4 regions of the Escherichia fergusonii ATCC 35469 genome follow, and region 2 is predicted to be linked to each of the others. Evidence: predicted binding sites of a transcription regulator. Region 2 holds the regulator's gene; each other region holds the start of a gene.
What was found. The regulator CRP, encoded in region 2, controls carbon source genes, mostly activating them, when cyclic AMP is high. The targets are predictions, from matches to a motif close to ATGTGANNNNNNTCACAT.

Region 1 (8,223 bases), 1.1 Mb from region 2:
TGAATATCTTGTACAGATAACTGAAACATGGTTCTCCTCTCCCGCTGAATTGAAACGATTCAGCCAACATGAGAAAAAAAGCGCCATTCGATCACTTGGTTGATAATACGATAGCGCTGAAACGTTTCAAGAAGTTTCGATCCATCTGCGGAACTTCGCAAGCAAAGCCGTAAAATTGATCACAAAAATTAGACACAATGCACATTTTTACGTCTAAAAATCTTATTTGCTGAACGATACATTACTTCAGCCAGCACGTTTTCAGCTGATTTCAGCCTTTAACATTTCGTGGCGTGCTTGATTTGGCAACCTGTTTATTTTCTGACAAGCCGCGTAAACTCCGCATCTCTTTACGTCACAGATACCGATGTATGCATAACTCCCCTGCTGTCTCCACGCCTAAGGCGTTTGATTTGACTGCCACGGCATTTCTCATCGTGGCCTTTCTCACCGGTATTGCCGGGGCGCTACAAACTCCCACATTAAGTTTGTTTCTGACGGATGAAGTCCATGCCCGGCCTGGTATGGTTGGTTTCTTTTTTACCGGCAGTGCGGTGATCGGCATTCTGGTAAGTCAATTTCTGGCAGGACGTTCAGATAAAAAAGGTGATCGTAAAAAGTTGATTGTCTTTTGTTGTCTGATGGGCACGTTGGCTTGTGTACTTTTCGCCTGGAATCGCAATTACTTTATTTTGTTGTTTCTTGGTGTATTTCTTAGCAGTTTCGGTTCGACTTCCAACCCACAAATGTTTGCTCTGGCGCGGGAACATGCCGATCGCACGGGTCGGGAAGCGGTGATGTTTAGTTCATTTTTGCGCGCTCAGGTGTCTCTGGCCTGGGTGATTGGTCCGCCGCTGGCTTATGCGTTAGCCATGGGGTTTGGTTTCACCGTGATGTACCTCAGCGCTGCGGTAGCATTTATTGTCTGTGGCGTGATGGTATGGCTGTTTTTACCTTCAATGCGCAAAGATGCTCCTCTCGCCGTTGGAACACTGGAAGCGCCACGTCGTAATCGTCGCGATACCCTGTTGCTATTTGCTATCTGTACGCTGATGTGGGGCACTAACAGCCTCTATATCATTAATATGCCGCTGTTTATCATTAATGAATTGCATCTACCGGAAAAACTTGCAGGTGTGATGATGGGTACAGCAGCAGGCCTGGAAATACCCACAATGCTGATTGCAGGTTATTTTGCTAAACGGTTGGGTAAACGCCTGCTGATGATCATTGCCGTAGCAGCAGGTTTTGCATTTTATGCAGGAATGTTGCTCGCTCACTCACCAATGGTATTGCTCGGCTTGCAGCTGCTGAACGCTATTTATATTGGGATTCTCGGCGGTATTGGAATGCTCTATTTTCAGGATTTAATGCCCGGACAGGCAGGATCAGCCACCACGCTCTATACCAATACGATTCGTGTTGGCTGGATTATCGCCGGATCGCTGGCCGGAATCGCCGCTGAACTGTGGAGTTATCATTCTGTCTTCTGGTTCGCATTAGCAATGACCGTTGCTGCCGTGTTTTGTCTTTTCAAAATTCGGGACGTTTAGGGAGCTGTCAGGGCTTCAAGTTCAATAAGCCAGGTCATCGCTTGCTGACGCGTTTGCCCGCACATTTCAGCACTGGGTTGTAACCCGGCACAGACTTTAGGGCGTAGTGGCGAGAGGAAAATTTTGCAGCGCTGTTGTTCATCAAGTTGAATACAAGGCGTATTTGCAGGTTTGCCGTCAGGCATTCCGGGGATGGGGCTTGATATTGAAGGCGCTGTGCAACATGCACCACAGTCCGGACGGCAATCCATAGGGTATTCTCTTGTTGGTTAACCACCGGAGTGATGAGCGCGCACATTAACACCTTTTTTACCACGACAAAAGTACGATTACCCCTTGCCTGAAAGGCCCGTCACGAGTAGTTTGACGCGATATTTTTGACACTTTGCAAAACAGGAATTTTTTCGATGCCAAGAGCGAACGAAATTAAAAAAGGTATGGTTCTGAATTACAACGGCAAACTGCTGTTGGTGAAAGATATTGATATTCAATCGCCGACGGCACGTGGTGCTGCAACGCTTTATAAAATGCGTTTTTCCGATGTCCGTACCGGGCTGAAAGTTGAAGAACGTTTTAAAGGCGACGATATTGTTGACACAGTAACGCTGACTCGTCGCTACGTCGATTTCTCCTATGTTGATGGCAACGAGTATGTCTTTATGGATAAAGAAGACTATACCCCGTATACCTTCACCAAAGACCAGATTGAAGAAGAGCTGATGTTTATGCCGGAAGGTGGCATGCCGGATATGCAGGTTCTGACCTGGGACGGCCAACTGCTGGCACTTGAATTACCCCAAACAGTTGATCTGGAAATTATTGAAACGGCACCGGGCATCAAAGGGGCTTCTGCCAGCGCCCGTAACAAACCAGCGACATTGAGCACGGGTCTGGTGATTCAGGTGCCGGAATACTTAAGCCCGGGCGAAAAAATTCGTATCCATATCGAAGAACGCCGTTATATGGGCCGCGCAGACTAATTTGCGCAATCTGAAACTGAGGGCGGCGCAGGCTGTAATGCCAGTCAGTTAAGCAACTGACTGGCTCTTTTTCGGGGCTGTGGGGTATTTCCAGGGCCTCTCCTTTACCACTCTCGGGAAGGCCCTTTCCCTTCTTGTCGGTAATTTCACAAGTTGTCCCATACTTGCAAGATCGCGCATCAGCTCCGGTATACGTCCCGGTGAAGCGCCCTGCAATGTCATCAGCATTCTCATCACCATTCCGCATGATTCTGAGAAACTCAGTTGATTCGGCCAGTAACCTTTCTGATGTTCCGCCATTTTAATCATCTGATATCTCACCAGATTATAAGCCAGTAAGACACCCCACAGCTCTTGCTCCACAAGCTCCGGCTTTTTACTTCTCAGCGTCAGCCTGCTCAGTTGCATCGTCTGTTTTATCTCCCTGTATCCCAGTTCGATTTCCCAGCGATGACTGTACAGATCCGCCATTTCTCCTCCGGGGAAGCGCATGGCGTCCGTCATCGACGTCAGCAGATGGCAGACCTTTCCTTTGCGCGTCACAGTCAGCAGGCGGGCTGTCACCTCATTTCCCAGTCCCGGCCACTTTTTTCGTGCCTGTGGGCTGGTTTTCAGCTTCACCAGATGATCGCCTTTACCCAGTTTTCTGATCTCTTCATATTGCGCTCCCTTTCTGAGAGGGATCATCCAGTGGCGGTGTTCTCCCGCCAGGCTCCAGGCATTTAACAGTCCCAGTGAGTAATAACCTTTATCCATTAACGTCAGAGTGTTATCGCCGGTTTGTTCTATAAGTTGCTCAGCAAGCTCATTTTCGCTGTTCTTCATCGTGCCGAAGGCTGCAGCCGTCAGCAGATGGCTGGTCAGTTCCATCTGGCAGACCATTTTGACCTGCGGGTAGAGCGCCGGGTTCCCGGCATGTGTCTGGCGGGGGAAGGCTGCATCGTTCTCTGGTGTATCCGGTGTGCGCCAGAACACACCATCGATGGCCAGCAGGGTCAGGCCGCACCATTGCGGATGCGGCGTGGCGTTATGCCAGAGCTGCGCTGTTTTCGTGAACACGCGGCGGACAGCCTCACTTCCCAGGCGCTGGCGGGCCTGAATAACGGCACTGGGGGCAACGAAAGGGCGATTGCCCGGCAGCATGATGTCCAGGCGATTCACAATCTGGTGAAGAGGTTCTTTACGCTCAAGCGCCATGCCAACAATACACCAGACCATCATTTCGAGGGGAAGACGGCGCTTGCGTAGCGTTACAGTACCAGATTCGGCAAGGCAACGAGAGATGAGTTCGGGGTCGAGGTAATCCCCCAGAGAAGTCAGTGGGTTACGCAGAGAATCATAACGGGATACCAGATCAAGAGCCTGTCCAATGTGCATAAAAAAATCCGGAAACGAGTGAGCGTTTCCGGATTCTTACACAGCCACTGGATCGGTCAACTGATCCTTAACTGATCGGCATTACGGCGCAGGCTGCCCTTTTTTATTAAACTTATTATACCAATTCCCCCTTCTTTCCGGCCAAAGATTGATCTCCTTCACACTTCAGATTATTAACAAATCACACCAATATTATTTTCTGTCATATAACTTTAAAGTAACAATATTTAGTACAAACATTCTTAAGGTGTGCCATCAATGAAAACCATCGCCTCAGCCCAACTTCCCCAGGGAGTGCTGACACCACATTATGATCGGCAAAAGCTACAATCCCGTATTGTTCATTTTGGCTTTGGTGCGTTTCATCGGGCACATCAGGCTTTATTAACTGACCGGGTACTTAATGCCCGTGGTGGTGACTGGGGGATCTGCGAAATCAGCCTGTTTAGCGGCGATCATTTAATGCGTCAACTCCGTGAGCAGGATCATCTATTTACTGTTCTTGAGAAAGGCGCTGAGGGCGATCAGGCCATTATTATTGGCGCTGTTCATGAATGTCTTAATGCGAAACTGGATTCATTAGCCGCCATTATTGAGAAATTCTGCGAACCGCAGGTGGCGATTGTTTCACTGACCATTACAGAAAAAGGCTATTGCATCGACCCGTCTACGGGTGAACTTGATCTGCATAACGCAAGAATCCTTCATGACCTTGCATCTCCGCAAGAACCCCATTCAGCACCAGGCATTCTGGTTGAAGCGCTGGCTCGTCGTCACCAGCGTGGCTTGCCACCCTTTACCGTGCTCTCTTGCGACAATATTCCTGACAATGGTCATGTTGTAAAAAATGCCGTGTTGGGAATGGCCGCAAGACGTTCACCAGAACTGGCAGAATGGATAAAAACACATGTCAGCTTCCCTGCCACAATGGTTGATCGCATTGTTCCTGCGGCAACAGAAGAGTCTCTGGCTGAAATATCTCAGCATCTGGGCGTTACTGATCCTTGTGCAATAAGTTGTGAGCCGTTTATTCAGTGGGTCGTGGAGGATGATTTTGTTGCCGGAAGACCTGAATGGGAAGTCGCAGGTGTACAAATGGTCCGTGATGTCGTGCCATGGGAAGAGATGAAATTGCGGATGCTTAATGGCAGCCACTCATTTCTCGCTTATCTTGGCTATCTCTCAGGTTTTGCACATATCAACGACTGTATGCAAGACAAGGTATTTCGCCAGGCTGCACGACGTTTAATGCTGCAGGAGCAAGCCCCCACGTTGCAAATTACGGACGTTGATCTCACGCTTTATGCCGACAAACTTATCGAACGCTTCGCTAACCCGGCTTTGAAGCATAAAACCTGGCAGATCGCGATGGATGGCAGTCAGAAATTGCCTCAAAGAATGCTCGCCAGTATTCGTATTCATTTGCAACGTGAAAGTACCTGGCCTCTGCTGGCGCTAGGTGTTGCAGGCTGGATGCGTTACGTCAGTGGCTTTGACGATGCAAACAAAACCATAGATGTCCGTGATCCACTTGGTGACAAAATCGCCATACTCGTGGCAAAAAGTACATCAGCGCAGCGAGTAAAAACCTTGTTATCACTCAATGAAATATTCGGTGAGGACCTGCCAGACAATCCTCGATTTGTTGAGGCGATTAGCGAAGCATGGCAGCAAATCGAGCAATATGGCGCTCATCAAGCCGTCGCTCATGCACTAAAAAATTAACAATTTCTGCGGTATAAGCGGGTGATCCCTCTGGTTACCCGCTCAGTTCTTCTCTTTTTGCTCTTTTTTGTCCAGGATTAATAGCAAATTTCGTTTCTCATCTTTTCTGGAGTGGCTGTGACCAGAACCAACCTTATTACCGGCTTTCTCGGCAGCGGGAAAACAACATCAATCCTTCATCTTTTAGCGCACAAAGATCCCGCTGAAAAATGGGCCGTCCTGGTTAACGAATTTGGCGAAGTGGGGATCGATGGTGCCCTGCTCGCGGATAGCGGAGCGTTATTGAAAGAAATCCCCGGCGGCTGTATGTGTTGTGTTAACGGCTTGCCCATGCAAGTGGGGCTGAATACTTTGCTGCGTCAGGGAAAGCCGGATCGTTTGCTTATTGAACCTACTGGACTGGGGCATCCTAAACAGATCCTTGATTTGTTAACCGCCCCGGTTTACGAACCCTGGATTGATCTGCGTGCCACTCTTTGCATTCTCGATCCCCGTCAGTTGCTGGATAAAAAAAGTGTTGATAACGAAAACTTCCGCGACCAGCTTGCCGCTGCGGATGTCATTGTGGCGAACAAAAGCGATCGGGCAACGGATGAAAGTGAAAACGCCCTGCAACAATGGTGGCAACAATATGGCGAAGATCGGCTACTGGTGCAGTGTGAACAAGGCCGAATCGATGGAAAACTCCTTGATCTGCCACGTAAAAATGTCACGGAGCTACCTGCCAGTGCAGCTCATAGTCATCAGACAGTAGAACGAAAAGGATTAGCAGCGCTAAGTTTACCAGCACATCAACGTTGGCGACGTAGCCTCAACAGTGGTCAGGGGCATCAGGCCTGCGGCTGGATATTCGATGCAGATACCGTCTTTGACACCATTGGTGTTCTTGAATGGGCTCGTCTTGCCCCTGTTGCACGCGTTAAAGGTGTAATGCGTATTGCCGAAGGTCTGGTACGGATTAATCGTCAGGGTGACGATTTGCATATTGAAACTCAAAATGTTGCTCCTCCCGATAGTCGTATCGAGCTTATTTCCAGTACCGATACCGACTGGAATGCCTTACAGAGCGCGCTGTTGAAGCTTCGTTTAGTTACAGGTGAGTAAGGTTGCCCGCTGATTTTAGATAGTGAAGACGTAAATATGAAAATACAGCTAAACCGGATTCTGTTACTCAATTTATCAGGAGTGGGCTTATTCCTCTCCTGGTATCTTCCCGCCGAACATGGGATATGGGCAGCTGTTGATTCAGGCATTATCCATTATTTCAATCATAAGGTGATAGAAAGTCAGCCACTTCTCTGGTTGGTAGCAATAACCAATAATCGTGCTTTCGATGGCTGCTCGCTACTGGCTATGGGCGGTTTAATGCTCTGGTTCTGGTTGCAAGAATCAAAGGCTGGAAGGCGACGTATCGTCATTATTGGTCTGGTCATGCTGCTGGCTGCCGTGATTTTAAATCAGCTCGGGCAGGCATTAATTCCGGTTAAACGCGCCAGCCCAACGCTCACCTTTTCGGATATTGTTCGCGTTAGCGAACTCAGTCAAATTCCTACAAAGGATGCTTCGCGTGACAGTTTTCCGGGTGATCACGGGATGATGTTGCTTATTTTTTCCGCTTTTATGTGGCGCTATTTTGGCAAAATCGCCGGAATTATCGGCCTTATTATTTTTGTGGTTTTTGCCTTCCCAAGAGTAATGATTGGCGCACACTGGTTTACTGATATCGCCGTCGGATCGTTAACAGTCATTTTGATTGGTTTACCCTGGTGGCTAATGACTCCATTAAGCGATCGTCTCATTTCTCTTTTTGGGCAATATCTTCCCGGCAAAAACAAACAAACTCAAAACAAATAACACACAGTGATTAACATGTTCATCAGGATTTAAAATGAATCCTGATGAATTTATCCTTATTCCGCCGCCATTCGTTCATCTTTTCATCATCTTATTCATGTTGAAAATTAATTAGTTGCTCAATTAACACACAACCTGATGTTTCTTTAGCCAATGCCGCTTATTAACTTTCTGTATCACTTTTTCTTATAAAAAATAGCGTAAAAGCACTCGCCAAGCCAGCTGTGATCGGGTAATCTCGAACTCGTTTTGCCTCGCCTGGTAATTATTCTTATCACGAATAAATTTGTGCGTTGTGCCACAGTTTTGTACATACACAATTGTCACCAGAAGCACAGGTAATTAGTCTCGTCACGTTTGGCATTTTTTATAACGATATTTATCGTTAAGGACTTCAAGGGATAACAAACAACATGGTCAAATCTCAACCGATTTTGAGATATATCTTGCGCGGAATTCCCGCGATTGCAGTTGCGGTTCTGCTTTCTGCATGTAGCACAACAAACACCGCAAAGAATATGCATCCTGAGACACGTGCAGTGGTTAACGATAATTCGTCACTGCAAGCTTCTCAGGATGAATTTGAAAATCTGGTACGTAATGTCGACGTTAAATCGCGAATTATGGATCAGTATGCTGACTGGAAAGGCGTACGTTATCGTCTTGGCGGCAGCACCAAAAAAGGTATCGACTGCTCTGGTTTTGTACAGCGTACATTCCGCGAACAGTTTGGC
Region 2 (8,223 bases):
GATCAAGCTCGGCTACTTCGCCCAGCATCAACTTGAATACCTGCGCGCCGACGAATCGCCTATTCAACATCTGGCACGTTTAGCGCCGCAGGAACTAGAACAAAAACTACGTGATTACCTCGGCGGCTTTGGTTTCCAGGGCGATAAAGTGACGGAAGAAACGCGCCGTTTCTCCGGTGGGGAAAAAGCCCGCCTGGTGCTGGCATTAATCGTCTGGCAGCGTCCGAATCTACTGCTGCTCGACGAACCGACTAACCACCTTGACCTCGACATGCGCCAGGCACTGACTGAAGCGTTGATCGAGTTTGAAGGCGCATTGGTTGTCGTTTCGCACGACCGCCATTTGTTGCGTTCCACCACTGACGATCTCTATCTGGTTCACGATCGTAAAGTCGAACCGTTCGACGGCGATCTGGAAGATTATCAACAGTGGTTGAGCGACGTTCAAAAGCAGGAAAACCAGACCGACGACGCGCCAAAAGAGAACGCGAACAGCGCCCAGGCACGTAAAGACCAGAAGCGTCGGGAAGCGGAGCTGCGTGCGCAAACCCAGCCACTGCGTAAAGAAATCGCCCGTCTGGAAAAAGAGATGGAGAAGCTGAACGCGCAACTGGCGCAGGCGGAAGAGAAACTCGGCGACAGCGAACTGTACGATCAAAGCCGTAAAGCGGAGTTGACCGCCTGCCTGCAACAGCAAGCCAGCGCCAAATCCGGCCTGGAAGAGTGCGAAATGGCGTGGCTGGAAGCCCAGGAGCAGCTTGAGCAGATGCTGCTGGAAGGCCAAAGCAACTGATGGCGCAGATAACGACGACCGATGCCAATGAATTCAGCAGCAGTGCTGAATTCACCCCTATGCGCGGCTTTAGCAATTGTCATCTGCAAACCATGCTGCCGCGTCTGTTTCGTCGCAAGGTGAAATTCACCCCGCACTGGCAGCGACTGGAGTTGCCCGACGGCGATTTTGTCGATCTCGCATGGAGTGAAGACCCTGCCCAGGCGAACCATAAACCGCGTTTAGTGGTGTTTCACGGGCTGGAGGGCAGCCTCAATAGCCCTTACGCCCACGGTCTGGTCGAGGCGGCGCAAAAACGCGGCTGGCTGGGCGTGGTGATGCATTTTCGCGGATGCAGCGGTGAACCAAACCGTATGCACCGCATTTACCATTCGGGCGAAACCGAAGACGCCAGCTGGTTTTTACGCTGGCTGCAGCGCGAATTTGGACATGCGCCAACGGCTGCCGTCGGCTATTCGCTCGGCGGTAATATGCTCGCCTGTTTGCTGGCAAAAGAAGGTAATAACCTCCCGATTGATGCAGCGGTAATTGTCTCCGCGCCATTTATGCTGGAAGCCTGTAGTTATCATATGGAAAAGGGCTTTTCCCGCGTTTATCAGCGTTACTTGCTGAACCTGTTAAAAGCCAATGCTGCGCGCAAACTGTCAGCCTATCCCGGTACGCTGCCGATTAATCTCGCACAGTTAAAATCGGTACGTCGCATCCGTGAATTTGACGATCTGATCACCGCCAGAATTCACGGCTACGCTGACGCTATCGACTATTATCGTCAGTGTAGCGCCATGCCGATGCTGAACCAGATCGCCAAACCGACACTGATTATTCACGCCAAAGACGATCCGTTTATGGATCATCAGGTGATCCCGAAACCGGAAAATCTCCCCCCGCAGGTGGAGTATCAACTGACTGAACATGGTGGTCATGTTGGCTTTCTTGGCGGTACATTATTTCATCCGCAAATGTGGCTGGAGTCACGCATTCCTGACTGGTTAACAACGTATCTGGAGGCGAAATCATGTTGATTCCGTGGCAAGAACTCTCCCCCGAAACGCTGGAAAATTTAATTGAAAGTTTTGTGTTACGCGAAGGCACCGATTATGGTGAACATGAGCGTACACTTGAACAGAAAGTCGCCGACGTCAAACGCCAGCTACAGTGCGGAGAAGCGGTGCTGGTATGGTCGGAGCTGCACGAAACGGTCAATATCATGCCGCGCAGTCAGTTTCGCGAATAACCTGCAGCCGTCGGCGGACGAGATAATAATGATAGCTAAGTCATGGAGTTACTATGTCTGCCAAACATCCGGTCATTGCGGTAACAGGATCCAGCGGCGCGGGGACCACCACCACCAGTCTCGCATTTCGTAAAATATTCGCGCAGTTAAATCTGCATGCAGCTGAGGTGGAAGGCGACAGTTTTCACCGTTACACGCGCCCGGAAATGGACATGGCGATCCGCAAGGCGCGTGATGCCGGGCGGCATATCAGCTACTTTGGCCCCGAAGCTAACGACTTCGGCCTGCTGGAACAAACCTTCATTGAATACGGTCAGAGCGGCAAAGGAAAATCACGCAAATATCTGCATACGTACGACGAAGCCGTACCATGGAATCAGGTGCCGGGGACATTCACCCCATGGCAACCTTTACCGGAACCCACTGATGTACTGTTTTATGAAGGGCTACACGGCGGCGTGGTCACACCACATCATAACGTTGCGCAGCATGTGGATTTACTGGTCGGCGTAGTGCCTATCGTTAACCTTGAGTGGATTCAAAAACTGATCCGCGACACCAGCGAGCGCGGGCACTCACGAGAAGCGGTGATGGACTCAGTAGTACGTTCAATGGAAGACTATATCAACTACATCACGCCGCAGTTTTCCCGCACCCATCTTAACTTCCAGCGCGTTCCCACTGTCGACACCTCAAACCCGTTCGCAGCAAAGGGCATTCCATCACTGGATGAAAGCTTTGTGGTGATCCATTTTCGTAATCTGGAAGGGATCGATTTCCCCTGGCTGCTGGCGATGTTGCAGGGCTCATTCATTTCCCACATCAATACATTAGTGGTGCCGGGCGGTAAAATGGGTCTGGCAATGGAGTTAATTATGCTGCCACTGGTGCAACGATTGATGGAAGGAAAGAAAATCGAGTAACTCTGCTAATATGCCGGATAAACAATTATCCGGCATCGTACTCCTGACATTAAATCACGCGGCAACCACTTCATACGAGTGAGTAATATTCACCGCTTTTTCCAGCATCAACGCCACTGAACAATATTTCTCGGCAGAGAGATCTACCGCACGCGCAACTGCTGCGTCTTTCAGGTCGCGACCGGTGACGATAAAATGCAGATTAATGTGCGTAAACAGGCGTGGTGCCTCTTCGCGGCGTTCAGAGGTCAATTTTACTTCACAATCGACAACATCCTGACGCCCCTTTTGCAGGATAGAAACCACATCAATGGCGCTACAACCACCCGCCGCCATCAACACCATTTCCATCGGACTTGGCGCTTTATCGCCAGAGTTGCCGTCCATTAAAATCTGGTGACCAGATGCGGATTCGCCCAAAAAAGTTAACCCTTCGACCCACTTCACTCGCGCTTGCATTTTTGCCACTCCACTGCATCAAATTTATTCACAGCGTACGCGTACTGACCAAATCGCGCAACAGAAGGCGACCTGAGTCAAGCTGAAGCGAGACACCAGGAGACACACGGCGAAAGCTATGCTAAAACAGTCAAGATGCTACAGTAATACATTGATGTACTGCATGTGTGTAACGGACTTCACATAACAGATGCAGTACGTATTTGACAGCCTCTTCCCAGATAGCGGGAAGCACATTTCGGCAATCCAGAGACAGCGGCGTTTTCTGGCTCTGGAGAAAGCTTATAACAGAGGATAACCGCGCATGGTGCTTGGCAAACCGCAAACAGACCCGACTCTCGAATGGTTCTTGTCTCATTGCCACATTCATAAGTACCCATCCAAGAGCACGCTTATTCACCAGGGTGAAAAAGCGGAAACGCTGTACTACATCGTTAAAGGCTCTGTGGCAGTGCTGATCAAAGATGAAGAGGGTAAAGAAATGATCCTCTCCTATCTGAATCAGGGTGATTTTATTGGCGAACTGGGCCTGTTTGAAGAGGGCCAGGAACGTAGCGCATGGGTACGTGCGAAAACCGCCTGTGAAGTGGCTGAAATTTCGTACAAAAAATTTCGCCAATTGATTCAGGTAAACCCGGACATTCTGATGCGTCTGTCTGCACAGATGGCGCGTCGTTTGCAAGTCACTTCAGAGAAAGTGGGCAACCTGGCGTTCCTCGACGTGACGGGCCGCATTGCACAGACTCTGCTGAACCTGGCAAAACAACCGGATGCCATGACTCACCCGGACGGTATGCAAATCAAAATTACCCGTCAGGAAATCGGTCAGATTGTCGGCTGTTCTCGTGAAACCGTGGGACGCATTCTGAAGATGCTGGAAGATCAGAACCTGATCTCCGCACACGGTAAAACCATCGTCGTTTACGGCACTCGTTAATCCCGTCGGAGTGGCGCGTTACTGAGTAGCGCGCCATTTTGTTTCCCCCGATGTGGCGCAGACTGATTTATCACCCCGATATCAACTATGCACTACGACAAACGCTAGTGCTATGTTTGCCCGTGGCCGTTGGGTTAATGCTTGGCGAATTACGATTCGGTCTGCTCTTCTCCCTCGTTCCTGCCTGTTGCAATATTGCGGGCCTTGATACGCCTCATAAACGTTTTTTCAAACGCTTAATCATTGGTGCGTCACTGTTTGCCACCTGTAGCTTGCTGACACAGCTGTTACTGGCAAAAGATGTTCCCCTGCCCTTTTTGCTGACCGGATTAACGCTGGTGCTTGGTGTCACTGCTGAGCTGGGGCCATTGCACGCAAAATTGCTTCCCGCATCGCTGCTCGCCGCCATTTTTACCCTCAGTCTGGCGGGATACATGCCAGTCTGGGAACCGTTGCTCATCTATGCGCTGGGCACTCTCTGGTACGGATTGTTTAACTGGTTTTGGTTCTGGATCTGGCGCGAACAACCGCTACGCGAGTCACTAAGTCTGCTGTACCGTGAACTGGCGGATTACTGCGAAGCCAAATACAGCCTGCTTACCCAGCACACCGATCCTGAAAAAGCATTGCCACCACTGCTGGTGCGCCAGCAAAAAGCGGTCGATTTAATTACTCAGTGCTATCAGCAAATGCATATGCTTTCCGCGCAAAATAATACTGACTACAAGCGGATGCTGCGTATTTTCCAGGAGGCGCTGGATTTACAGGAACATATTTCGGTCAGCTTGCATCAGCCGGAAGAGGTGCAAAAGCTGGTCGAGCGTAGCCATGCGGAAGAAGTTATCCGCTGGAATGCGCAAACTGTCGCCACTCGCCTGCGCGTGCTGGCTGATGACATTCTTTACCATCGCCTGCCGACGCGCTTTACGATGGAAAAACAAATTGGCGCACTGGAAAAAATCGCCCGCCAGCATCCGGATAATCCTGTTGGGCAATTCTGCTATTGGCACTTCAGCCGCATCGCTCGTGTACTACGCACCCAAAAACCGCTCTATGCCCGTGATTTACTGGCCGATAAACAGCGGCGAATGCCGTTACTGCCGGCACTGAAAAGTTATCTGTCACTAAAGTCTCCGGCGCTACGCAATGCCGGACGACTCAGTGTGATGTTAAGCGTTGCCAGCCTGATGGGCACCGCACTGCATCTGCCGAAGTCGTACTGGATCCTGATGACGGTATTGCTGGTGACGCAAAATGGCTATGGCGCAACCCGTCTGAGGATTGTGAATCGCTCCGTGGGAACCGTGGTCGGGTTAATCATTGCGGGCGTGGCGCTGCACTTTAAAATTCCCGAAGGTTACACCCTGACGTTGATGCTGATTACCACCCTCGCCAGCTACCTGATATTGCGCAAAAACTACGGCTGGGCGACGGTCGGCTTTACCATTACCGCAGTGTATACCCTGCAACTATTGTGGTTGAACGGTGAGCAGTACATCCTTCCGCGTCTTATCGATACCATTATTGGTTGTTTAATTGCTTTCGGCGGTACCGTCTGGCTGTGGCCGCAGTGGCAGAGCGGGTTATTGCGTAAGAACGCCCATGACGCTTTAGAAGCCTATCAGGAAGCGATTCGTTTGATTCTGAGCGAGGATCCGCAACCTACGCCACTGGCCTGGCAGCGAATGCGGGTGAATCAGGCGCATAACACTCTGTATAACTCATTGAATCAGGCGATGCAGGAACCGGCATTCAACAGCCATTATCTGGCAGATATGAAACTGTGGGTAACGCACAGTCAGTTTATTGTTGAGCATATCAATGCCATGACCACGCTGGCACGGGAACACCGGGCATTGCCACCTGAACTGGCGCAAGAATATTTGCAGTCTTGTGAAATCGCCATTCAGCGTTGTCAGCAGCGACTGGAGTATGACGAACCAGGTAGTTCTGGCGATGCCAATATTATGGATGCGCCGGAGATGCAGCCGCACGAAGGTGCAGCAGGCACACTGGAGCAGCATTTACAGCGGGTTATTGGTCATCTGAACACCATGCACACCATTTCGTCGATGGCATGGCGTCAGCGACCGCATCATGGGATTTGGCTGAGTCGCAAGTTGCGGGATTCGAAGGCGTAATACAGGCTAAACCATCGGATAAGGCGTTTACGTCGCATCCGACATCTTTTGCCTGATGCGACGCTGACGCGTCTTATTTACGCCCCAATCACCTTCGCCACCGCGTGGGCGAAACGATGCATCCCTTCATCGATATCCGCATCTTCCACCACCAGCGACGGCGCAAAACGCATCACATCAGGCCCGGCATTCAGCACCATTACGCCTGCCTCGGCACCCGCATACAGGAAATCACGCGCCCGACCTTTGTACTGTGGTTTCAGCTCTGCGCCAATCAACAGCCCCATACCGCGAATATCGCTAAACACATCGTACTGCTGATCGATCTTCTGCAAATGGTCCACAAAACGCTGGCGTTTCGCGTGAATGCCTTCCAGCACTTCAGGGGTATTGATGATATCAAACGCCGCACCCGCTACTGCACAGGCCAGTGGATTACCGCCGTAGGTGGAACCGTGAGAACCAGGATGAAACGCAGAAGCAATCTCCGCCGTAGTCAGCATGGCGCTAATCGGGAAGCCGCCACCTAACGCTTTGGCGGAGGTCAGAATATCCGGCGTCACGCCGTAATGCATGTAAGCAAACAGATCGCCGGTCCGCCCCATCCCGCACTGCACTTCATCAAACACCAATAATGCCTGATGCTCATCACAGAGTTCGCGCAAGCCCTGCAAAAACTCTGGCGTCGCAGCCGTCACGCCGCCCTCGCCCTGAATCGGCTCAACCACCACCGCACAGGTATGATCATCCATCACCGCTTTCACTGCGTGGAGATCATTAAAGGGAACGTGGATGATGTCTGCCGGTTTTGGCCCAAAGCCGTCTGAATATTTTGGCTGCCCGCCCACCGAGACGGTAAACAGCGAACGACCATGAAAAGCGTTATGGAAGGCAATAATTTTGGTTTTGAACGGGCTATGACGCACACAGGCGTAATGGCGTGCCAGTTTAAAGGCTGTTTCGTTAGCTTCCGTGCCGGAGTTCATAAACACCACGCGTTCGGCAAACGTTGCCTCAATCAGTTTACGACCAAGACGCAGCGCCGGTTCATTGGTAAAAACGTTACTGATATGCCACAGAGTTTCGCCCTGGGTTTTTAACGCGTTCACCAGCGCAGGATGGCAATGGCCCAACGCCGTAACTGCAATGCCACCCGCGAAATCGACATACTCCTTGCCTTGCTGATCCCAGATTCTGCTGCCCAGACCTTTTACCGGAATAAACTCTGCCGGAGCATAAATCGGCAGGATCACTTCATCGAAAGTCGCGCGTGTAATTGCTGTTTGTTCAATTGCCATCTCATGATCACCCTGTTACGCATAACTCAACGTGAAATTATAATCACAAAATATGCATAAAAAATCACTGAATGGCAATCAGAAATCAGCGCTCCAGGAAATTAGCCAGCAGTTGATGCCCTTGTTCGCTGAGAATACTTTCTGGATGGAACTGTACGCCTTCCAGATCCCACTGGCGATGGCGAATCCCCATAATCTCGCGGGTTTCGCTCCAGGCCGTCACTTCAAAGCACTCCGGTAATGAGTCAGGCTCCACCACCAGCGAATGGTAGCGTGTCACGGTGAGTGGATTTGCCAGCCCCTTAAATACGCCCTCACCGTTATGTGTGATCGGCGAGGTTTTGCCGTGCATCACCTTTGCGGCGCGCACAACTTTGCCACCAAAAGCCTGCGCCATTGCCTGATGACCGAGGCAGACGCCAAGAATCGGCAAACTCC
Region 3 (8,223 bases), 1.4 Mb from region 2:
TTATGGTTGGGCAGATACTGACGGCAGAACGACACGACACCCGCATCGATTTCCACCATCGTGATTGACTCAACGTTTTTATGTCGGGTCACTTCACGCAGCATGGCACCGTCGCCGCCGCCGATAATCAGCACATCTTTCGCGTGACCGTGGGCTAATAGCGGAACGTGGGTCATCATCTCATGATAGATAAACTCGTCGCGCTCGGTGGTTTGTACTACGCCATCCAGCGCCATTACGCGGCCAAATGCAGCGTTCTCAAAAATGATCAGATCCTGGTGATCGGTCTTTTCATGATACAGAACGTTATCTACCGCAAAGTACTGCCCAAACTGGTCGTGTAGCGTTTCATGCCACTGTTTTTTCTCGGCCATGGGTTGATACCTCCTTTGTTAACACCCGTAAAAAAAGGGCGCAACATAATAGCTAACATTGACCGCGGATGCACGGTCAATATTTCTACAAAAAGGTATCAGGGATTATTTGACGTAGGCAAGCAGGCTTAAGGAATCGCGGGCCAGGGCTTTGCACTTTTTAGCGACGGGAATGCCGATGCCGCTGAGATCGCGGTAGCTGTCTTCACCGAGGGATTTCATATCGAAGGTGTCGTAGTTGCTGAGATCCCACTGGTTTTGCTGGGCGAAAAAGACCAGTGCGCGACGAATTTGTCCGTTAGGTAAGTTCTGGTAACCACAATCATTCTTCAGAAAAACAAAAACTGCCGTTAAATCGGCCATATCTTCGGCTTCAGACTCGCTGAGCGCGTAACTGTTTGCGCAAACGGCCATCAGGCTGCCGAATAACACTGTTCTGAAAAACGTCTTCATTGCTTCTACCAGGGGCTTAAAGAAGATAAACGTTAGCACACTGCGAGCGAGGCGACGACCATTATTGTCGATTAAATTGTGTCTGCGGCTTGACCTTCCCGTAAGGGGAAGGACTATGCTCAACGTTTGATTTTGTTTCGCCTGCTTAAGAATAAGGAAATACCTATGCAACGCCGTGATTTCTTAAAATATTCCGTCGCGCTGGGCGTGGTTTCGGCTTTGCCGCTGTGGAGCCGAACAGTTTTTGCCGCCGAACGTCCAACACTGCCGATCCCCGATCTCCTTACCTCTGATGTTCGTGGCCGCATAAGATTATCAATCATGCAAGGCCAGTCCACCTTTGCCGGAAAAACCGCGACCACCTGGGGCTATAACGGCAATCTGCTGGGGCCGGCGGTGAAATTACAGCGCGGCAAAGTGGTAACGGTTGATATCTATAACCAACTGACGGAAGAGACGACGTTGCACTGGCACGGGCTGGAAATACCGGGTGAAGTCGACGGCGGCCCGCAGGGAATTATTCCGCCAGGTGGCAAGCGCTCGGTGACGTTGAACGTTGATCAACCTGCCGCTACCTGCTGGTTCCATCCACATCAACATGGCAAGACCGGGCGACAAGTGGCGATGGGGCTGGCTGGGCTGGTAGTGATTGAAGATGACGAGATTCTAAAATTAATGCTGCCAAAACAGTGGGGTATCGATGATGTCCCGGTGATCGTGCAGGATAAAAAATTTAACGCTGACGGGCAGATTGATTATCAACTGGATGTGATGACCGCTGCCGTGGGTTGGTTTGGCGATACGCTGCTGACCAATGGTGCTATCTACCCGCAACACGCCGCCCCGCGCGGCTGGCTGCGCCTGCGTTTGCTCAATGGCTGTAACGCCCGCTCGCTCAATTTCGCTACCAGCGACAATCGTCCATTGTATGTGATTGCCAGTGACGGTGGTCTGCTACCTGAACCGGTGAAGGTGAGCGAGCTGCCGGTGCTGATGGGCGAACGTTTCGAAGTGCTGGTGGAGGTTAACGACAACAAACCCTTTGATCTGGTGACGCTACCGGTCAGCCAGATGGGGATGGCGATTGCGCCGTTTGACAAGCCGCATCCGGTAATGCGGATTCAGCCGATTGCCATTAGTGCCTCTGGTGCTTTGCCAGACACATTAAGTAGCCTGCCAGCATTACCTTCGCTGGAAGGGCTGACGGTACGTAAGCTGCAACTCTCTATGGACCCGATGCTCGATATGATGGGTATGCAGATGCTGATGGAGAAATATGGCGATCAGGCGATGGCCGGGATGGACCACAGCCAGATGATGGGCCATATGGGGCACGGCAATATGAATCATATGAACCACGGCGGGAAGTTCGATTTCCACCATGCCAATAAAATCAACGGTCAGGCGTTTGATATGAATAAGCCGATGTTTGCGGCGGCGAAAGGGCAGTACGAACGTTGGGTTATCTCTGGCGTGGGCGACATGATGCTGCATCCGTTCCATATCCACGGTACACAGTTCCGTATCTTGTCAGAAAATGGCAAACCGCCAGCGGCTCATCGCGCAGGCTGGAAAGATACCGTTAAGGTAGAAGGTAATGTCAGCGAAGTACTGGTGAAGTTTAATCACGACGCACCGAAAGAACATGCATATATGGCGCACTGCCATCTGCTGGAGCATGAAGATACGGGGATGATGTTAGGGTTTACGGTATAAAAAGACCGTATTTGGAAATATGCCCGGATCTCTCCGGGCATTATGGTTATTTCACATCATCCGGCAACGCATAAGCCACAATATAGTCGCCCATCTTCGTACCAAATGAACCGTGACCGCCTGCGGATATCACCACATATTGCTTGCCATTCACTTCATAGGTCATCGGTGTTGCCTGACCACCCGCCGGTAAACGGCCCTGCCACAGTTTTTCACCGTTGCTCATGTTGTAAGCGCGCAGGTAGTTATCTGCCGTAGCGGCGATAAACAGCACGTTACCCGCCGTGGAGATTGGCCCGCCCAGCATCGGCATACCCATATTGAACGGCACAGGAACCGGCATCGGGAACGGCATGCTGTCCTGCGGCGTACCAATGCGTTTCTTCCACACCACTTCATTGGTTTTCAGATCCAGCGCCGAAATATAACCCCATGCTGGCTGTTTACATGGCAGACCAAATGGTGAAAGGAACGGGTTAAGCGTAACGCCATACGGTACGCCGTACTGCGGCTGAATGCCGGATTCCGTACCGGTGCCTTTGGCATCTTTTGGCTGTTCCATCGGGTTGCCAGGACCGCGAGGGATCAGTTTCGAAACAAACGGCAGTGCCATTGGGTTGGCAATTGCCACTTCACGATTCGGATCAACGGAAATCCCGCCCCATTCGAACATCCCCAGGTTACCCGGGAAGACCAGCGTACCCTGTTCAGATGGCGGCGTGAAAATACCTTCATAGCGCATCTGGTGGAACATCACGCGGCACACCAGTTGGTCAAACATGGTGGCGCCCCACATATCCGCACCGCTCAAATCTTTCTTCGGACGGAAGCTCAGTTCAGAGAACGGTTGAGTAGGGGTAACGTAATCACCTTTCGCTGCGCCTTGGGGAACTGGTTTTTCCGGGGCCGGAACCACCAGTTCACCATTGCGGCGATCAAGCACAAAAATGTTGCCGGTTTTCGCTGGAGCGTAAATAACCGGAACTTTTTGACCATTAACGGTGATATCTGCCAGCGTTGGCTGTGCCGGAAGATCCATATCCCACAGGTCGTGGTGAACGGTCTGATAGCTCCACGCCAGTTTCCCGGTAGTGGCATTCAGCGCCAGAATCGAGCTGGCATAACGTTCCTGTTCTGGGGTGCGGTTACCGCCCCAGATATCTGGCGTGGTAACGCCCATCGGCAGATACACCAGATCCAGCTTCGCGTCATAGGCCGCAGGTGCCCACGAGTTTGGCGAGTTAAAGGTAAAGGTGTGTTCGTCAGACGGGATCGCGTTCGGATCTTTCGCGCCTGGATCAAAGGCCCACAACAGCTCCCCGGTATTGACATCAAAACCACGGATCACGCCAGACGTTTCGCGGGTTGAGAAGTTATCAGTGACGGAACCCGCCATCACGATGGTTTTATCAGTGATAATCGGTGGTGAAGTCGGCTCATACAGGCCCGGTTTGGTGTCCGGCATGTTGCTTTGCAGGTTGAGCACGCCTTTATTGGCGAAGGTTTCGCACAGCTTGCCGTTTTCAGCGTTAATCGCAATCAGGCGGCCATCATTGACTGGGAGAATGATACGACGCGGGCAATCCGCCATCACTTCCGGCGAAGCAGTTTCTGCTTTGGCTTCATGATAAGAGACACCACGGCAGGTTACATGCTGGAAAGACTCGTTGGTTTTCAGCTCAGGATCGTAATGCCATTTCTCTTTGCCGCTGGCGGCATCGAGCGCAAACAAACGCTGGTGAGCGGTACACAGGTAAAGCGTGTCGCCTACTTTAATCGGCGTCACTTCATTGGTGATTTCGCCCGGATCGTTCGGCTGTTTCACATCGCCTGTACGGAACACCCAGGCTTCTTTCAGCTTGTGGACGTTATCAGCGTTAATTTGTTTCAGTGGTGAAAAGCGTTGACCTTCCTGATTGCGACCATAGGCAGGCCAGTCTTGATCGGCAACGGGGGAGATAGCTTCGGCAGGTGTAGCATCAGCGCTTAAGGTGCCGTTGATTTCCTGTGGATCGTTAAATCCGGCCCAGGTGAGGATACCACCGCTAATCAACAGCGCGACCACCAACGCGGCAACTGCGCCGCTGGCAGGAATGACCAGGCGACGCCAGACAAACGGCAGGATCAGCCAGATACCAAAGAAGACCAGAATGTCGCTACGCGGCGTCAGCGCCCAGAAATCGAAACCCACTTCCCAGACGCCCCAAATCATGGTGCCAAGCAGCAATGCCGCGTAAAGCCAAAGTGCGGCGCGTTTGCTGCGCCACAGCATCCAGGCGACGCCGAGCATCATAAGGCCAGCGATAGGGTAGTACCAGGAGCCGCCGATCGCGACCAACCAGCCTCCGCCAATGAGAAGATACAGCCCGCAAAGCGCTGCAAATAGGGCTGTTAGCGTGACGAGTAATCGTCGCGAGCCGGTATTGTTAATTGCCATAAAGAGACACCATTTCAATTCATTAATATTTTAGTAGCAATTAATTATAGGTTTTAACATGTGTGATCGTCATCACAATTCGAGCTTTATTAACAGATTCCGCCAATGAATAGTTTTACTGGTATACTGCGTGTCTTGCGCTTTGTTGCGGTGCCAAAACCTGCCCGTGCGAAGTGATTTGTTTTTAAATCATATGGTTAGAGATATGAAACATACTGTAGAAGTAATGATCCCCGAAGCGGAGATTAAAGCGCGTATCGCCGAACTGGGTCGTCAGATTACTGAGCGTTACAAAGACAGCGGCAGCGATATGGTGCTGGTAGGCCTGCTGCGTGGCTCATTTATGTTTATGGCGGACCTGTGCCGTGAAGTTCAGGTATCTCATGAAGTCGATTTTATGACCGCCTCCAGCTACGGTAGCGGCATGTCCACCACCCGCGATGTGAAAATCCTCAAAGATCTGGATGAAGATATCCGTGGCAAGGACGTGCTGATTGTTGAAGATATCATCGACTCGGGTAATACACTGTCGAAAGTGCGTGAAATCTTAAGCCTGCGCGAACCGAAGTCGCTGGCGATTTGTACGCTGCTGGATAAACCGTCCCGTCGTGAAGTGAACGTCCCGGTAGAATTTATCGGTTTCTCGATCCCGGATGAGTTTGTGGTGGGTTACGGCATTGATTACGCTCAGCGTTACCGCCATCTGCCGTACATCGGCAAAGTAGTGCTGCTGGACGAGTAAGTGCGGATGTGCCGGATGTGTTGCATCCGGCATGGTGTTTTTATTTGTGGTTGGCGTGTTTAAGCTTGAGATTGGAAATCCCGTGACGGTAACGTTGTTCAAGGGTTTCGCGGTTGGTGGCGGTAACATCCAGATCACGCAGCAAACCGTCGTGAATGCCGTAGGCCCAGCCGTGAATGGTAACTTTCTGCCCGCGTTTCCACGCTGATTGCATAATGGTGGAGTGGCCCAGGTTATATACCTGTTCCATGACGTTCAGTTCACACAAGGTATCCAGACGGCGCTCTTGCGGCATTTCGCCAAGCAATGAGCTATGTTTGAACCAGATATCGCGAATGTGCAGCAGCCAGTTGTTGATAAGCCCCAGTTCTGGGTTTTCAACTGCGGCTTGTACGCCGCCGCAACCGTAGTGGCCACAGATAATAATGTGTTCAACTTCGAGAACATCCACTGCATACTGAACCACGGAAAGGCAGTTCAGGTCGGTGTGAATGACCAGGTTAGCAACATTACGGTGAACAAAGAGTTCGCCCGGTTCAAGACCGGTTAAACGTTCTGCAGGAACGCGACTGTCGGAACATCCAATCCATAGAAAGCGCGGTTTTTGCGCTTGCGCCAGTTTCTCAAAAAACCCGGGATCCTCTTCCACCAGCATTTTTGACCATAGTGCATTGTTGCTGATGAGTGTATCTATGTCTTTCATGGAGGTTAACGACCTGTAACCAAATAATTACGTTTGGCTAATATAGGGCAACTCCGGGACGATTTAAACCACAGATAAAGTGTAAGAACGTAAGGTAAGTAAAAATTTATGACCATTGCACTGGAACTTCAACAGCTTAAAAAAACCTATCCAGGCGGCGTTCAGGCGCTTCGTGGAATCGATTTGCAGGTCGAAGCGGGTGATTTTTATGCGCTTCTCGGGCCGAACGGGGCCGGGAAATCAACCACTATCGGTATTATCAGCTCTCTGGTAAATAAAACCTCCGGGCGGGTCAGCGTATTTGGTTACGATCTCGAGAAGGATGTCGTGAACGCTAAACGTCAGTTGGGACTGGTGCCGCAGGAATTTAACTTCAACCCGTTTGAAACCGTGCAACAAATTGTGGTGAACCAGGCGGGGTACTACGGTGTAGAGCGCAAAGAAGCGTACATCCGCAGCGAAAAGTATCTTAAACAGCTCGATTTATGGGGAAAGCGTAACGAACGTGCGCGTATGTTATCGGGGGGGATGAAGCGCCGTTTAATGATTGCTCGTGCGTTAATGCATGAACCTAAACTGCTGATTCTTGACGAACCAACCGCAGGTGTGGATATCGAACTTCGCCGCTCAATGTGGGGATTTTTGAAGGATTTAAACGACAAAGGCACCACCATCATTCTTACCACGCACTACCTGGAAGAAGCAGAAATGCTGTGCCGCAATATCGGCATTATTCAACACGGTGAGCTGGTGGAAAATACCTCGATGAAGGCGCTGCTGGCGAAGCTGAAATCGGAAACTTTTATTCTCGATCTCGCGCCGAAAAGCCCGTTACCGAAGCTCGATGGCTATCAGTATCGACTGGTCGATACTGCTACGCTGGAAGTTGAAGTGCTGCGTGAGCAGGGGATCAACAGCGTGTTCACGCAGTTAAGTGAGCAGGGCATTCAGGTATTAAGTATGCGTAACAAAGCTAACCGTCTGGAAGAGCTGTTTGTTTCACTGGTTAATGAAAAACAAGGAGATCGCGCATGATGCATCTTTACTGGGTGGCACTAAAAAGCATCTGGGCGAAAGAGATCCATCGCTTTATGCGTATCTGGGTGCAGACGCTGGTGCCACCGGTCATCACCATGACCCTTTATTTTATTATCTTCGGTAACCTGATTGGTTCGCGCATCGGCGATATGCATGGCTTCAGCTATATGCAGTTCATCGTGCCGGGGCTGATCATGATGTCGGTAATCACCAATGCCTACGCCAACGTCGCTTCATCATTTTTTGGTGCCAAGTTCCAGCGTAATATTGAAGAGCTGCTGGTTGCACCCGTACCGACTCACGTGATTATTGCCGGATATGTCGGCGGTGGCGTAGCGCGCGGACTGCTTGTTGGCATGCTGGTGACAGCAATTTCGCTGTTCTTTGTGCCGTTTCAGGTGCATTCGTGGGTATTTGTCGCTTTAACGCTGGTGCTCACGGCGGTGTTATTCTCCCTTGCTGGATTGCTGAACGGCGTGTTTGCCAAAACGTTTGATGACATCAGCCTGGTGCCAACCTTTGTGTTAACGCCACTCACGTATTTGGGCGGGGTCTTTTACTCCCTGACTTTGCTGCCGCCGTTCTGGCAGGGACTGTCGCACCTGAACCCGATCGTTTATATGATCAGTGGTTTCCGCTACGGCTTCCTCGGAATCAATGATGTGCCGCTGGTCACTACATTTGGCGTACTGGTGGTCTTTATTGTGGCGTTTTATTTGATTTGCTGGTCGCTGATCCAACGTGGGCGTGGTTTGCGTAG
Region 4 (8,223 bases), 1.1 Mb from region 2:
GAAGTGAAATAAAAATTACGGATGGCAGAGTATCGCCATCCGTACTTCACTTAATCGTTCTGTGCCGTCTGCCCCGCCGCCGCCATCTGAGCGGCTTTTTGTTTTTTATAGCTCAACGCTGCTGCCGGAACAGGCATCACTTTACCGGTCTCAATCCAGGTACGCAGGCGGCTGGCATCGGCAAAATGGGTATATTTGCCAAACGCGTCCATCACTACCAGTGCCACCGGTTTATTATTGATAACCGTGCGCATCACCAGACAATGGCCCGCCGCATTGGTAAAGCCAGTTTTGGTTAACTGAATATTCCAGTTATCGCGATACACCAGATGGTTAGTATTGCGGAACGGCAGCGTATACGTCGGGTTAGAGAAGGTTGCCATATCTTCCCTGGTAGTACTTAACTGACCAATCAACGGATATTGTTTGCTGGCAATGAGCAGTTTGGTTAAGTCACGGGCAGTTGAAACGTTATGCACCGACAATCCGGTCGGTTCAACAAAGCGCGTGTTGTTCATTCCGAGCGATTTCGCTTTCGCATTCATCGCCTTAATAAAGGCTTTGTAGCCACCGGGATAATGGTGCGCAAGGCTTGCCGCCGCGCGGTTTTCTGAAGACATCAGCGCCAGCAACAGCATATCTTTACGGCTGATTTCGCTGTTCAGTCGTACGCGCGAATAGACCCCTTTCATCTCCGGCGTCTGGCTGATATCCACTTTTAGTTTTTCATCCAGCGGCAGGCGCGCATCCAGCACGACCATCGCGGTCATTAATTTACTGATAGACGCAATCGGACGCACCAGATCCGGGTGGTTCGAATAGATCACTTTGTTGGTATTCAGATCAACAATCATCGCGCTACCGGAGGCAATTTCCGGCTGTGAAGCGGTGGTAGCGGCTGCCGTTTTCGCAACGGCCTGTGGTGCAAAAGGCACAGCCAGCATCAGGGCCAGGCTAAATAAAGAAACTCGAAATTTCGGCATGATGAGCATTCAGATAGTGGTTCACGCGCACGGGTTGCGCACCGCCGGAGTAAGGATTTACTGAGGCTAGCGACGCCATCATAACGAGCAAAAAGTGCGATCGTCAAAAGAGAATCGTGAGGAAATGCTGCATTGCTGACATTTACGCCAGCAATGCAACGTCAAAGAACTTTCTAGAACAAACGATAACCGTAGCCCCATAGTATAACGGTAAGGGCGAGCAGCACTTCCAGTACCAGCACGCCTATCGCCAGCGTCGAACTGGAGAAGCTAAGGCCTTCCTCTTTGTTGATATTCAGGAAACTCGGAATACCGAGGTAAAGCAGGTAGCCGGTGTAAAACAGCGCCACCGTGCCGACCAGCGCACACAACCAGACCAGCGGGTAAAGCGCCACCAGACCGCTTAAAAACAGCGGAGTTGCAACGTAGCCCGCGAAGACCATGCAGTGCGCAAGTGACGGACGCTGCGGGTAATTGCGCGCCATCCACCAGATGACCCGCCCCATCACCGCGACCCCAGCCAGCATAACGCCATAAAACAAGACAGCCAGCGCCAGTCCGGTAAACCAGGATAACTTCAGGATAGTGCCATCGCCAAAATTCCAGCCAATTTGTGTGGTGCCAATAAAGGCGCAAATCACCGGAATCGCCGCCATCAGCAAAACGTGGTGGGTGTAATGGTGAGAAATCGTTTCGTTTTCGCGATTAATCACCTGCATTTCACGATCGGGATGGGAAAACAGTCCCCAGACATGGCTCATACCGCCCCCTTGTTGTGAGTTCATGAACCTGACAGTTCAAGTATAAGTCAGCTTGTGATTATTTTTTGTTCGCTTATGTAATTTGTACCGTCTGATGTACGTCCTTTTTCAGCGTGAATAATTCACAGGGTGTATGCTTACAGGCAACCAAAGGGAGACAGACGGGCCTATGGATCTCAATACACTCATCTCACAATATGGTTATGCTGCGCTGGTGCTCGGCAGTCTGGCGGAAGGTGAAACCGTGACGTTGCTGGGAGGCGTTGCGGCACATCAGGGGTTATTAAAGTTCCCGCTGGTGGTACTTTCTGTGGCGCTTGGCGGCATGATTGGCGACCAGGTGCTTTATCTGTGCGGGCGGCGGTTTGGTGGCAAGCTGTTACGCCGTTTCTCTAAGCATCAGGATAAAATTGAGCGGGCGCAGAAACTTATCCAACGCCATCCGTATCTGTTTGTCATTGGTACGCGTTTTATGTATGGCTTTCGGGTCATTGGCCCGACGCTGATTGGTGCCAGCCAGCTGCCGCCGAAAATCTTTCTGCCGCTGAATATTCTCGGCGCATTTGCCTGGGCGTTGATTTTTACCACTATCGGTTATGCTGGTGGTCAGGTGATTGCGCCGTGGTTGCACAATCTCGACCAGCATTTGAAGCACTGGGTCTGGTTGATCCTGGTCGTGGTTCTGGTGGTTGGCGTGCGCTGGTGGCTGAAACGGCGCGGTAAGAAAAAGCCGGATGATAAGGCGTAAAACCATTGCCGCGGATAAGACGGTCTGCGCCGCATCCGACATCAGGTACATCATGCCTGATGCGACGCTTCCGCGTCTTATCATGCCTACCAAATATTACCCATTGAAATATCCACGCACTTCACTGCGCTATTCTGGCTTAAACTGCGGATTCGCCAGCATAAATCCCCCATCCACTATCAACGACTGCCCGGTGGTGTAATTCGCGCCCTCTGAGCACAGCCACGCCACCAGGCTGGCAATCTCATGCGTTGCGCCAAAACGCCGCAGAGGAATCGAAGGCTCCGCGTCGGGCTTCACGTCGCCGTCATCCATGCCGTTCATTGGCGTGGCGATCGCCCCAGGCGCGACTGCGTTCACCAAAATCTTATGCCTGACCAGCTCAAGCGCCATCGCTTTGGTTAGCCCACCGAGTGCATGTTTAGCGGCTGTATAGGCGCTGGCATCCGGCAGCGGCGTATGCTCATGTACCGACGTAATGTTGATGATGCGACCGCCCTGCCCTTGTTTCACCATCTGACGAGCCGCAATTTGCGAGCATAAGAATGCACCATCGACATCAACGGTAAAAATCTTGCGCCACTCATCGAAAGCCATATCAAGAAACGGCGCTTTGGTCATTGCGCCCGCATTATTCACCAGCACATCGATGCGCCCCAGCCGTTGAATAAGTTTCTCCAGCGCCAGTGCCCCCTCTGGCAGTTTACCGAGATCGAGCTGCACGATCTCCGCACGTACGCCGTGACTAACCACCTCACGCGCAGTATCTTTTGCCCCTTCTTCATCGGAGTGCCAGGTAATGCCAATATCAAACCCCTGCTGCGCCAGTAATAACGCGCACTCTTTGCCGATCCCCGAATCGGAGGCGGTAATTATCGCGACCTGTGCCATCGAGTTCTCCACGGAGTCTCTAAAACAATAAGTATAGAAACGGGCTGATTACTTACGTCATATTTAGATAACTCCTGGAATTCGCGGCGCGTCGTTTCCTTTCCTATACTTAACGAAGTTTTAACAAAAAAGGAAAGCCAATGAAAATTTTACTCTGGGCAGTTTTGGTTATATTTATTATCGGGTTACTGGTAGTGACGGGCGTTTTTAAAATGATTTTCTGAAGATTTCCCACAAGGCCGGGTAGTTATCCCGGCCTTGCAACGATTACAGTTTTATCGCCTGAATAGCCTGCGCGATAGCAGGGGAATTATTTAATGCGCGGATTTGCTGAAATAATGTTGTCGCTTCGCTGTATTCTTTACGCAGATAACCTAACCACTGTTTAATTCGTGCCACGTGATATAGCCCGGTATCGCCCTGTTTTTCCAGACGCGTATATTTCTGCAATAATGCAACAACTTGTGCCCACGGCATACGCGGCTCGTTGTATTTCACCACCCGACTTAAGTTGGGAATATTTAATGCCCCGCGCCCAATCATAACGGCATCACAGCCACTTAACGCCATACATTGCTGTGCGCTCTGCCAGTCCCAGATTTCTCCATTCGCGATCACCGGAATCGTCAGTCGCTGACGGATTTCACCAATCGCCTGCCAGTCAATATGCTCGGCGCGATAGCCCTGCTCTTTCGTCCGCCCGTGAACCACAAGCTCCGTGGCCCCCGCTTGCTGCACAGCATCGGCAATTTCAAATTTTTGCTCACCACTGTCCCATCCCAAACGCACTTTTACACTCACTGGCAAATGAGCAGGCACCGCTTCGCGCATCGCTTTCGCGCCCTGGTAGATAAGTTCAGGATCTTTTAATAATGTCGCTCCGCCACCGCTACCATTAACTGTTTTTGAAGGACAGCCGCAGTTAAGATCAACCCCAAATGATCCCAGTTCCACCGCCCTGAGAGCATTCTCCGCCAACCACTGTGGATATTGACCAAGTAATTGGATGCGCACCAGCGTACCGGAAGGTGTCCGACTACTATTTTGCAGCTCCGGGCAGATACGTTGAAAGACTTTAACTGGCAGGAGTTGATCAACCACGCGAACAAATTCGGTGATACAAAGATCGTAATCGTTTACTTCGGTCAGTAATTCACGCACCAGAGAGTCGAGCACGCCTTCCATCGGTGCCAGTAACACACGCATATTTTTACCCACGAAAAAATGAGGCGCTATGGTAACGTCTCCGCTCTACTGTTTAAAGTGCTTCAATATCTGTGCACCAAAGCCTGGAGACGACTCTATGCTTTGTCTATGTGACAGTTATGTTAACGACTGCAGAAACCGTTTTGCCCAGATTTGGCGACGATTATCAGGGGAGATGCCCAGTGCTCCTGGTGAGAGGAACGACTATGCTCAGATTTCTTTATGTGATCGGTAGCACATTTTTGAGTTTAATTGTATGATGAATCCACTTCATCCAGGACGTTTATCATGAGTAAGATACTAAACACTATCTGGCAGTATGTACGTGCTTTCGTACTGATCTATGCCTGCCTGTATGCAGGTATTTTCATTGCATCTCTCCTTCCGGTCACCATTCCAGGCAGCATTATCGGCATGTTGATTCTGTTTGTACTGCTGGCACTGCAAATTCTGCCCGCACAATGGGTTAACCCCGGATGCTATTTACTGATTCGCTATATGGCGCTGCTTTTTGTGCCAATTGGCGTTGGCGTTATGCAGTATTTCGATCTATTGCGCGCGCAGTTTGGCCCGGTAGTGGTTTCCTGCGCAATTAGCACCCTGGTGGTGTTCTTAGTTGTTAGCTGGAGTTCGCAGCTAGTGCATGGCGAACGAAAAGTGGTTGGGCAAAAGGGTTCGAAAGAATGATGGCGTATATCTGGTGGTCATTACCACTGACCTTGATCGTCTTTTTCGCCGCACGCAAACTGGCGGCTCGCTTTAAAATTCCATTATTAAATCCATTGTTAGTGGCAATGGTGGTCATTATTCCTTTTCTGCTACTGACAGGTATTCCGTACGATCACTACTTTAAAGGCAGCGAAATATTAAACGATCTGCTGCAACCTGCTGTTGTGGCATTGGCTTATCCTTTATATGAGCAACTTCACCAGATCCGCGCACGCTGGAAATCGATCATCACGATTTGTTTTATTGGTAGTGTCGTGGCAATGGTCACCGGGACCACGGTTGCCTTGCTGATGGGTGCTACACCTGAAATTGCGGCCTCTGTATTACCGAAATCCGTTACCACGCCTATCGCAATGGCTGTTGGCGGTAGCATCGGAGGCATCCCGGCCGTGAGCGCGGTTTGCGTGATTTTTGTCGGTATTCTTGGCGCAGTATTTGGTCACACGTTACTGAATGCCATGCGTATTCGCACTAAAGCCGCTCGTGGTCTGGCAATGGGTACAGCTTCCCACGCATTAGGAACCGCACGTTGTGCAGAGCTGGATTATCAGGAAGGCGCCTTTAGTTCGCTGGCGCTGGTGATTTGCGGGATTATCACATCGGTGGTTGCACCGTTTATTTTCCCGATCATTCTGGCGGTAGTAGGATAAAATTTGCGATACGTCGCACATTTTTGATACGTGTTTCATATGTTGCACATTTAATGAGATTCAGATCACATATAAAGATAGGGTGGGTTCGTAAACTGTTATCCCATTACACTGTTACGAGGCAACGCCATGCATCCACGTTTTCAAACTGCTTTTGCCCAACTCGCAGATAACTTGCAATCTGCACTGGCCCCAATTCTGGCAGACAAGCATTTTCCTGCTTTACTGACCGGGGAGCAGGTCTCTTCGCTGAAGAGCGCTACGGGGCTGGACGAAGACGCGCTGGCATTCGCACTACTCCCGCTGGCTGCAGCTTGTGCACGTACGCCATTGTCGAATTTTAACGTTGGTGCAATTGCACGTGGCGTAAGTGGTACATGGTATTTCGGTGCCAATATGGAATTTATTGGCGCCACCATGCAGCAAACTGTCCATGCCGAGCAAAGTGCAATTAGCCATGCCTGGTTGAGCGGTGAGAAAGCGCTTGCTGCCATCACCGTTAACTACACCCCTTGTGGTCACTGCCGTCAGTTTATGAATGAACTTAATAGCGGTCTGGATCTGCGTATTCATCTGCCTGGCCGCGAAGCACACGCGTTACGTGACTATCTGCCTGATGCCTTTGGTCCAAAAGATCTGGAAATTAAAACATTGCTGATGGACGAACAGGATCATGGTTTCGCGCTCACTGGTGATGCCCTTTCTCAGGCAGCAATTGCGGCGGCTAACCGTTCACACATGCCTTACAGTAAATCTCCGAGCGGTGTGGCGCTGGAATGTAAAGATGGTCGTATTTTCAGCGGCAGCTACGCTGAAAACGCCGCATTTAACCCAACGCTGCCGCCGTTACAGGGCGCGTTAATCTTGCTGAATCTCAAAGGTTATGATTACCCGGATATTCAACGTGCGATTCTGGCTGAGAAAGCTGATGCGCCGCTGATTCAATGGGATGCAACCGCAGCGACTCTGAAAGCGCTTGGCTGTAATACTATCGACCGTGTTCTGCTCGGTTAACATCAGTGCCGGATAAACGTAGTGCATCCGGCATTTCTGCTCCCTTCTGGTGTCGAAAATCCCGGCAAACAGTTTGCCGTTTCTTGCGCAAAAGCAGCGGGTAAAGTAGCCTGAGTAAAACTTCATTCAGCAACTGAGCCTACTGCATGTTAAAGCGCGTTTTCTACAGCCTGTTAGTCCTGATCGGCTTACTGCTGTTGACTGTGCTCGGCCTTGATCGTTGGATGAGCTGGAAAACCGCACCTTATATTTACGATGAATTGCAAGATCTCCCCTACCGCCAGGTCGGGGTGGTCCTCGGCACGGCAAAATATTATCGTACTGGCGTTATTAATCAGTATTACCGCTACCGTATTCAGGGAGCGATTAATGCTTATAATAGCGGCAAAGTAAATTATTTATTACTGAGTGGCGATAACGCGTTACAAAGTTATAACGAGCCGATGACGATGCGCAAAGATTTAATTGCAGCAGGTGTTGATCCCGCTGATATTGTCCTCGATTATGCGGGTTTTCGTACGCTGGATTCCATTGTGCGCACGCGCAAGGTGTTTGATACTAACGATTTCATTATAATTACCCAACGTTTCCACTGTGAGCGGGCATTATTTATTGCCTTGCATATGGGGATTCAGGCCCAGTGTTATGCTGTTCCTTCCCCGAAGGATATGTGGTCAGTTCGCATTCGTGAGTTCGCCGCACGCTTCGGCGCCCTGGCAGATCTCTATTTCTTTAAGCGTGAACCCCGTTTTTTAGGCCCGCTGGTACCCATTCCATCTATGCATGAAGTCCCTGAAGATGCTCAGGGATACCCAGCGGTTACGCCAGAGCAATTACTTGAATTACAAAAGAAACAAGGAAAGTAGTGATGGATATTCAGCAGTTTTTTGTCGTTGCTGTTTTTTTCCTTATCCCGATATTTTGTTTTCGCGAAGCATGGAAAGGCTGGCGTGCTGGCGCGATTGATAAACGGGTTAAAAATGCACCGGAACCGGTGTTTGTCTGGCGAGCAAAAAATCCCGGACTCTTCTTCGCTTATATGGTGGCATATATCGGCTTCGGTATTTTATCTATCGGCATGATTGTTTATCTTATTTTCTATCGTTAATATTTTCCCTCTCCTGTTAATTATTGAGAATAATTATTACTTCACTCAATAAGCTGCGGATATAACATTCTGAACCGCAGCTATTTGTGAATCCTTTCACAGTTTAAATTTCCCCACGCGCATAGCCTTAATA

Region 1: the regulator CRP is predicted to act here: its motif matches at 4,057-4,074, upstream of EFER_RS11360 (mannitol dehydrogenase family protein).
Region 3: the regulator CRP is predicted to act here: its motif matches at 5,041-5,058, upstream of hpt (hypoxanthine phosphoribosyltransferase).
Region 4: the regulator CRP is predicted to act here: its motif matches at 6,022-6,039, upstream of cdd (cytidine deaminase).

What each region holds. Positions count from the first base shown of each region.
Region 1 covers NC_011740.1:2,315,995-2,324,217, forward strand. Annotated here, with positions in the region: gene fruB (fused PTS fructose transporter subunit IIA/HPr protein) at 1-29, opposite strand, end outside; gene setB (sugar efflux transporter SetB) at 372-1,553, shown strand; gene EFER_RS11345 (YkgJ family cysteine cluster protein) at 1,550-1,804, opposite strand; gene yeiP (elongation factor P-like protein YeiP) at 1,961-2,533, shown strand; gene EFER_RS11355 (IS4-like element IS4 family transposase) at 2,582-3,910, opposite strand; gene EFER_RS11360 (mannitol dehydrogenase family protein) at 4,169-5,635, shown strand; gene EFER_RS11365 (CobW family GTP-binding protein) at 5,753-6,739, shown strand; gene EFER_RS11370 (phosphatase PAP2 family protein) at 6,776-7,489, shown strand; gene mepS (bifunctional murein DD-endopeptidase/murein LD-carboxypeptidase) at 7,903-8,223, shown strand, end outside.
Region 2 covers NC_011740.1:3,383,394-3,391,616, forward strand. Annotated here, with positions in the region: gene EFER_RS16705 (ABC transporter ATP-binding protein) at 1-793, shown strand, start outside; gene EFER_RS16710 (hydrolase) at 793-1,815, shown strand; gene EFER_RS16715 (YheU family protein) at 1,809-2,027, shown strand; gene EFER_RS16720 (phosphoribulokinase) at 2,081-2,950, shown strand; gene EFER_RS16725 (OsmC family protein) at 3,005-3,409, opposite strand; gene crp (cAMP-activated global transcriptional regulator CRP) at 3,714-4,346, shown strand; gene EFER_RS16735 (YccS/YhfK family putative transporter) at 4,397-6,487, shown strand; gene argD (bifunctional acetylornithine/succinyldiaminopimelate transaminase) at 6,565-7,785, opposite strand; gene pabA (aminodeoxychorismate synthase component 2) at 7,871-8,223, opposite strand, start outside.
Region 3 covers NC_011740.1:157,907-166,129, forward strand. Annotated here, with positions in the region: gene speE (polyamine aminopropyltransferase) at 1-374, opposite strand, end outside; gene EFER_RS00955 (YacC family pilotin-like protein) at 480-827, opposite strand; gene cueO (multicopper oxidase CueO) at 993-2,543, shown strand; gene gcd (quinoprotein glucose dehydrogenase) at 2,590-4,980, opposite strand; gene hpt (hypoxanthine phosphoribosyltransferase) at 5,186-5,722, shown strand; gene can (carbonate dehydratase) at 5,763-6,425, opposite strand; gene EFER_RS00980 (ABC transporter ATP-binding protein) at 6,534-7,460, shown strand; gene EFER_RS00985 (ABC transporter permease) at 7,457-8,223, shown strand, end outside.
Region 4 covers NC_011740.1:2,278,452-2,286,674, forward strand. Annotated here, with positions in the region: gene dld (D-lactate dehydrogenase) at 1-12, shown strand, start outside; gene pbpG (D-alanyl-D-alanine endopeptidase) at 51-983, opposite strand; gene EFER_RS11160 (Yip1 family protein) at 1,157-1,744, opposite strand; gene EFER_RS11165 (DedA family protein) at 1,914-2,492, shown strand; gene EFER_RS11170 (SDR family oxidoreductase) at 2,622-3,383, opposite strand; gene yohP (small membrane protein YohP) at 3,524-3,607, shown strand; gene dusC (tRNA dihydrouridine(16) synthase DusC) at 3,651-4,589, opposite strand; gene EFER_RS11185 (CidA/LrgA family protein) at 4,878-5,276, shown strand; gene EFER_RS11190 (CidB/LrgB family autolysis modulator) at 5,273-5,968, shown strand; gene cdd (cytidine deaminase) at 6,098-6,982, shown strand; gene sanA (outer membrane permeability protein SanA) at 7,129-7,848, shown strand; gene EFER_RS11205 (DUF2542 family protein) at 7,851-8,090, shown strand.